Regions from separate parts of the Undibacter mobilis genome, predicted to be linked through region 1. Evidence: predicted binding sites of a transcription regulator. Region 1 holds the regulator's gene; the other holds the start of a gene.
The links. Region 1 encodes HrcA, which represses chaperone genes, less so after heat shock. Its sites were predicted from a motif close to GTTAGCACTCNCNNNNNGNGAGTGCTAAC; they were not measured.
Positions count from the first base shown of each region.

Region 1 (3,679 bases):
TGTTCATCGCGCCGCTAGCCGTCATGCGCCTGGCAAGCTCGGCGGTTGTGGAAGAAGCGGCGCTTGACTGCTCAAGCAAGCTGGCTGCCTGCCGCGCCGCCACGGCGCGGTAGAACGCTTTTCGCGCGTCCGAGGCGACACGCAGCGTTTCGAGCGCGGCCGCAAGTTGCGCGCGATGGAAGCGCTCGGTGGCGATTTCCGCCCGCGCCGGCAATGTCAAAAGCGCGAGAATATTGGCGGCGATCTTTCGTTCGATCTCGATTTCCGCCGCGCCGGTGAGCCGCGAGATTGAAATCGACGGATTGGGCGGCAGCGATTGCTGCACGCGTTGCGCTTCCGCGATGCCCAACTCGTTGTAGGCGGCCTGCAGGCCGCGATTGTTGAACAAGGCGATCTGCACGGCCGTATCCGCGTTCAAGGTTCGCTTGAGCAGATCGTCGACCTTGGCACGCGCGGCCTCGGCCTCTTCGTCGTTGCGGATGGCGACGACATCCTTGCGTAAATGCCGCGCCGCGATGTCGGCCGTTACGCTCATGCCGCCGTCGGGCGAGAAACTTGCGCAGGCCGGCAGGAGCAGCAGGACCGAAAGAGATAGCAATTGCGTCTTATGACGCCACAGCGTCGACCGCCGTCCGAAGACAGAGGCCCGCGCGCACGTAGAGGCGGACATTCGAATTCCTCATCCGTCGATTGATGAAGCATGCGCGCGGCGGCTCACGCCACGCGACGGCCATGGTCAAATCGCGGCGAGGTTCCGCGGAGGCCTGTCGATGCGGCCGGAGCCGTGGCCCAGCAAGCTCGTGGCTGTTGGCAACGCTACTTGCGACAGGGCAAAAAACTGCGCGTCGAGAACGCCGAATACCACCGGGGTGACGGCCGATACGCAGAAGAGGCCGCAGCAGTCGGCGGGTGCGGTCTGATCGTTCCCGTCGGAAGCCGGCGCGGCGTGATTCGCATCCTCATGCGCCATTGTCGCGTGATCGCGGCCATCATGATGATCATGGCTCTGGGACGCGGCAGAGCGGTGGTGATCGGTCATTACGGTCAAGCAATGGGCGGCCGCGGCACTGCTGCTGGCGGCAAAGGCAGCGGTCGGCGCCACCAAAGTGAGCGCATAGAGCGCGACCGCCAAGGTCGCGGCTCGCTTCCGCCACTGACTGGTTAACCGCGCGAACAAAGGTCGAAAGCGTCCTGTTGAAGCCGAACCGGCAGCTCGGTACGGGGACAAAATGGCATTGTTGTGCCCGATCCTGCAAGCCTAGCTTGAATAGGGCAGTGGTAATGGTCAATTCTAGGGTAAGGAGTCAGCCCAGTGGCATCCCACGACGTCCCGATCGGCGCTTCACATGTCAGCCTCGCCGCGCTGAATGAGCGCTCGCGCGAGATTTTCCGCTCGATCGTCGAGAGCTATCTGACCACCGGCGAGCCGGTCGGCTCGCGAAATCTGGCGCGCATTCTGCCCATCACGCTGTCGCCCGCCTCGGTGCGCAACGTGATGTCGGACCTTGAGCATCTCGGTCTGGTCTTTGCGCCGCACACCTCGGCGGGGCGGCTGCCGACCGAACTCGGCCTGCGCTTTTTCGTCGATGCGCTGATGCAGGTCGGCGATCTCACCGAAGAGAGCCGCCGCAACATCGAAGCGCAAGTTGTCGGCGCCGGCAGCGGCAAGTCGGTGGAGGCGGTGCTGACCGAAGCGTCGCAGATGCTGTCGGGGCTGACGCGCTCGGCCGGCGTCGTGCTCACCGCCAAGGCCAATACGCGGCTCAAGCATATCGAGTTCGTGCGGCTGGAGCCGGAGCGGGCGCTGGCCGTATTGGTCGGCGAGGACGGGCAGGTGGAAAACCGCGTGCTCAACGTGCCTGCCGGGCTGCCGACTTCAGCGCTGATCGAAGCGGCGAATTTTCTCAATGCGCATATTCGCGGCAAGACCTTGTCCGATCTTCGCACCGAGATCGAGGCGACATTGGCGCAAGGCCAGGCCGAACTCGATCAGCTCACGCAGAAGATCATCTCGGCGGGACTGGCGAGCTGGTCGGGCGGCGATACCGAAGATCGCCAGCTCATCGTACGCGGCCATGCCAATTTGCTCGAGGACCTGCATGCGCTCGAAGACCTCGAACGCGTGCGCTCGCTGTTCGATGCACTGGAGACGCAGCGCGGCGTCATCGATCTGCTCGGCCGCGCCGAGGGCGGCGACGGCGTGCGCATTTTCATCGGCTCGGAGAACAAGCTGTTTTCGCTGTCCGGTTCCTCGACCATCGTCGCGCCATACCGCGATAGTGCAGGGCGTATTGTCGGAGTCATCGGAGTCATCGGTCCGACCCGCCTCAACTACGCCCGGATCATCCCGATGGTCGATTATACGGCGCGGGTAGTGAGCCGGCTGCTGTCCGGCTCGGGCCACTAAAGATTGGCATTTTAAGGACTTTTCCCCGGTTCGGGGCCGAAAAGCTTGATTTTTGACGTGGCAACCCTGATATCCGGGGAAACCTCCCATTAGTACGAATTGGATTGATCACGATGACGGACCCGACCGCGCGTAAGGCCGAGAACGAGAAGCCAGACGCCACGGTTCAGCAGACGCCGAACCCTGCCAATCCGAAGCCCTATGTGATGCCGGACGATCCGCAGGACGAGCAGGCCGATCCGCTCGTAGCCGCGCAACGCGAAGCCGCTGAGTACAAGGACAAGCTGCTGCGCACGCTGGCGGAGATGGAAAATCTGCGCCGCCGCACCGAGCGTGAGGTCGCCGACGCGCGCACCTACGGCATTTCCGGTTTTGCCCGAGACGTCCTCAACGTGGCCGATAATATCAATCGCGCACTCTCGACGCTGACGGCGGAAGCGCGCGACGCTGCCGATGCAGCCGTGAAAAGCGTTCTCGAAGGCGTCGAGCTCACCGAGCGCGAGCTTATCAAGTCGCTGGAAAAGAATGGCGTGAAGCAGTTCACGCCGCAGGGTGAGAAGTTCGATCCGAACAAGCATCAGGCCATGTTCGAAGTGCCGACCGCAGACGTGCCCCCCGGTCATGTCGCCCAGGTGATCCAGTCCGGCTACACGATCGGCGAGCGCGTGCTGCGCCCGGCGCTGGTCGGCGTGTCAAAGGCCGCGCCGAAGCCGGCACCGGCGAGCGACAATTCGCAGCCGAGCGGCGCCGGCCAGTAAGGCCGGCCTCTTCCGACAGATGACATGAAGGCCATGATCGCGCGCCGGGCGATACCGGCGCGCGTAAGTCTTTGTTTTTTCAAAGCCCGGCCTGCGGCAAGTTGTCGCTAGATTAGAACGGTTATAACCTATTGATTTGTAACGATTTTTCCGTTGACGGCAGTCTCCCTGCAGAACACAGTGCAGCGCAATTCACTGCGACAGGAGTCTGCCCATGTCCATCTTCACTGGCGCGACCACGCGCCTCGCGCAATTCGGCTTCACTGCGCTGGCCGTTGCCGCGCTCGTCGCTCCGGCGACCGCTGCGACCATGCAGGACGGCGTCAAGGCCTATAAGCCCTACATCGTCGAACGCATCGGCTCTGCCATTGCCGGCGCCAAGGAATTGCAGACGGCCGTGAAGGCCGGCGACGTCAAGGCGGCGCAGGCAGCCTGGATCAAGTCGCGCAAGGGCTGGGAGGCCATGGAGCCGGTGACGGCGGCCTATTTCGGCGATCTCGACAAGCTCATCGAC
Region 1 is NZ_QRGO01000001.1:1,172,059-1,175,737, forward strand. It holds gene DXH78_RS05500 (TolC family protein) at 1-598, opposite strand, end outside; gene DXH78_RS05505 (hypothetical protein) at 737-1,132, opposite strand; gene hrcA (heat-inducible transcriptional repressor HrcA) at 1,313-2,407, shown strand; gene grpE (nucleotide exchange factor GrpE) at 2,521-3,165, shown strand; gene DXH78_RS05520 (EfeM/EfeO family lipoprotein) at 3,380-3,679, shown strand, end outside.

Region 2 (3,679 bases), 970 kb from region 1:
CGTTGAAGCGCGTCCCGGTTCTCACCATCGGCGCCGATGGCCGTACCACGGTCGATCTGTGGTGCAAGACCGTACCGGCCTTGTTCGAAGTGAGTGGTGCGGAGATCAAAATCCAGACTGCGCCGCTGCCGGAGGCATTGCCGCTTTACATGAGCACCGGCCAATGCAGCCCGGAGCGGATGCAGGCCGATGTCGCGCTGCTTGACCAGCTCACGCAGGCGACCGCATGGCAGCGCCAGGGCGATTATGTTTCGCTGGTGGGCCCGGGCGGTGCGCCGCTTCGGTTCAGGCTGTCGACCCACTGAGCCCCGACAATCGACGACATAAAAAAGGCCCGGCTTTCGCCGGGCCTTTCTGCTTTTGATCGAAGCAGGGCGCTTACATCATGCCGCCCATGCCACCCATGCCGCCGCCCGGCGGCATGGCCGGACCGGCTTCCTTCGGCAGTTCGGCAACCATGGCTTCGGTGGTCACCAGCAGGCCGGCCACCGAAGCGGCGTCCTGCAGCGCGGTGCGCACGACCTTGGCCGGGTCGACGATGCCCTTGGCGACCATGTCGACATACTCTTCGTTCTGCGCGTCGAAGCCGTAGGTCTCCGACTTCTCTTCGAGGATCTTGCCGACCACGATCGAGCCTTCGACACCGGCGTTTTCCGCGATCTGGCGGATCGGCGCCTCAAGCGCCTTCAGCACGATGTTGATGCCGGCCTGGACGTCCGAGTTGTCGTTCGACAGCTTGCCGACCGCCTTCTTGGCGCGCAGGAGCGCGGTACCGCCGCCGGGGACGATGCCTTCCTGAACGGCAGCGCGTGTGGCGTTGAGCGCGTCCTCGACGCGATCCTTCTTTTCCTTGACCTCGATCTCGGTCGCGCCGCCGACGCGGATCACCGCGACGCCGCCCGCGAGCTTGGCCAGACGCTCCTGCAGCTTTTCCTTGTCGTAGTCCGAGGTGGTTTCCTCGATCTGCGCCTTGATCTGCTGCACGCGCGCTTCGATGTCGGCTTTCTTGCCGGCGCCGTTGACGATCGTGGTCTTTTCCTTCTCGATCACGACCTTCTTGGCGCGGCCGAGCATGTTCACGGTGACGTTCTCGAGCTTGATGCCGAGGTCTTCCGAGATGAGCTGGCCGCCGGTCAGGATGGCGATGTCTTCCAGCATCGCCTTGCGGCGATCGCCGAAGCCCGGCGCCTTCACGGCCGCGACCTTGAGGCCGCCGCGCAGCTTGTTGACGACGAGCGTGGCGATGGCTTCGCCTTCGACGTCTTCGGCGATGATGATGAGCGGCTTGCCCGACTGCACGACGGCTTCGAGCACCGGCAGCATCGACTGCAGGCCCGACAGCTTCTTTTCGTGCAGGAGGATGTAGGCATCCTCGAGCTCGGCGATCATCTTCTCGGCGTTGGTGACGAAGTAGGGCGAGATGTAGCCGCGGTCGAACTGCATGCCTTCGACGATCTCAACCTCGGTCTCCATCGCCTTGGCTTCTTCAACCGTGATGACGCCTTCGTTGCCGACCTTCTGCATCGCCTGCGCGATCATCTTGCCGATCTGCGAGTCGCCATTCGCCGAGATGGTGCCGACCTGCGCGACTTCCGCGGAGGACGAAACCTTCTTGGCGCGCTTCTCGATATCCTTGATGACCGCGGCCACGGCGATGTCGATGCCGCGCTTGAGATCCATCGGGTTCATGCCGGCGGCAACCGACTTGGCGCCTTCGCGCACGATCGCCTGGGCCAGCACGGTCGCGGTGGTGGTGCCGTCGCCAGCCAGATCGTTGGTCTTCGAGGCGACTTCGCGCAGCATCTGCGCGCCCATGTTCTCGAACTTGTCCTCGAGCTCGATCTCCTTGGCGACGGTGACGCCGTCCTTGGTGATGCGCGGGGCGCCGAACGACTTGTCGATCACGACGTTGCGGCCCTTCGGACCGAGCGTGACCTTCACGGCGTTGGCGAGAATGTCGACGCCGCGCAGCATGCGATCGCGCGCGTCGCCGGAGAATTTGACGTCTTTGGCAGCCATGTGAGTTTACTCCAAATGATTGGTGCTGGCGGGCGCTTAGGCGACGACGCCCATGATGTCGCTCTCCTTCATGATCAGGAGATCTTCACCGTCGATTTTCACTTCGGTGCCGGACCACTTGCCGAACAGCACGCGGTCGCCGGCCTTGATGTCGAGCGGGATGAGCTTGCCGGTTTCGTCGCGGCCGCCTGGGCCGACGGCGATCACTTCGCCTTCCGACGGCTTTTCCTGGGCGGTGTCGGGGATGATGATGCCGCCCTTGGTCTTCTCGGAGGCGGTGATGCGGCGCACGACAACGCGGTCGTGCAGGGGACGGAACTTGGTCTTGGCCATGGGGATTTCCTTGGACTTCTTCGTTGAACCGGATGGCGACGGAGTAGACGGGGCTTGGCCCGTGCCTCCGGCGCCGAAGCGTCGGCCGCTGTGACTGAAATTGCAGGGATTATAACCCCTTAGCACTCCCTGATAGAGAGTGCCAATTGCGCCAGCGGAGATATTGCCTTAACGGTTGGGTGTCAAGCTGGGGCTGGTCGCGAATGTGGCCGCATTCCGGGCACAAGTGGCCGCTACCGAGCGTTAAGGCTTTTGCTTGCACCGCGTGCCGATGCCCCGCACTCTCACATCAAAGAGTTTTCAGGAGTCCCGATGAGCTTTGCCAACCGCCAAGGTCTGCCCGGCACCCGCCTGCGGACCGCCCTGGTTCTCGGTGTCATCGCGCTCGGGATTGCCGGCTGTTCGACGACGCCCAGTGCGCCGCCCGAGCCGCCGCCGCCGCCCGTGGTGCCGACCTTGCCGCCGGGTTTCCCGCCTCAGGATATTGTCGGAAGCTGGGGCCTCGCCGCCTACCATCGCGAAGAAGATCGCGTGCGCACCGAGACGAATGCCGCTAGCCAGTGCCGGCAGCCTTATGTGATCACCTTGGGCTCGACCGGCGGCGTCATGATGCATCTCGCCGACCAGGCAACGCCGACCGAACTGCGTCTCAAGGGTGCGCCAGGCGGCAAGACCTATATCGGTCCCGATGGCGACCCGCCGGGCAGCCAGCAGGACCGTGAGGTGGTGCAGTTCGATGGCCGCGTGCTTATCCTGCACTGGATGGACCCCGAGGTTCAGGGTCGCTACGGCAACATGATCTATGTGCGATGCTCGCCGGAGGGGGCGAAGAAGAAGCCTGCCGCCAAGCCGCGGCCCGCGGCGGCCAAGCCCAAGCCGAAGCCTGCTGCGCGGTAGGCACCGGAAGGCGCACCGCCTATAGTGGTCATGGCCGGGCTTGTCCCGGCCATCTCGCTTGGGAGGGCGCAGTGCCCGACTGATCGGGACGCCCAGGACAAGCCTGGGTATCGCAGACCCAGGCATGACCCGCGCTGATGATCCCGCCGAGTGATTTCATCCACGGCCCTTGGCGCGCAGTGCCGGTGCTCGGCGTCACGCAAATTCTGGCCTGGGGCGGCATCTACTACACGCCGGTGCTGATCGTGCCGATGATCGCGCGCGAGCACGGCTGGTCGATGTCCTTCGCCATGGGTGGCTTCTCCGTCGCCCTGCTGGCGGCCGGCCTCTCGGCGCCTTACATCGGCCGCGCCATCGATCGCTTTGGCGGCCATCTCGTAATGACCGCCGGCTCGCTGCTCGGCGCGCTCGGCCTCGTCCTGATCACCAT
Region 2 is NZ_QRGO01000001.1:2,140,312-2,143,990, forward strand. It holds gene DXH78_RS10170 (META domain-containing protein) at 1-305, shown strand, start outside; gene groL (chaperonin GroEL) at 379-2,019, opposite strand; gene DXH78_RS10180 (co-chaperone GroES) at 2,056-2,352, opposite strand; gene DXH78_RS10185 (hypothetical protein) at 2,665-3,249, shown strand; gene DXH78_RS10190 (MFS transporter) at 3,387-3,679, shown strand, end outside.
Region 2: the regulator HrcA is predicted to act here: its motif matches at 2,471-2,499, upstream of DXH78_RS10180 (co-chaperone GroES).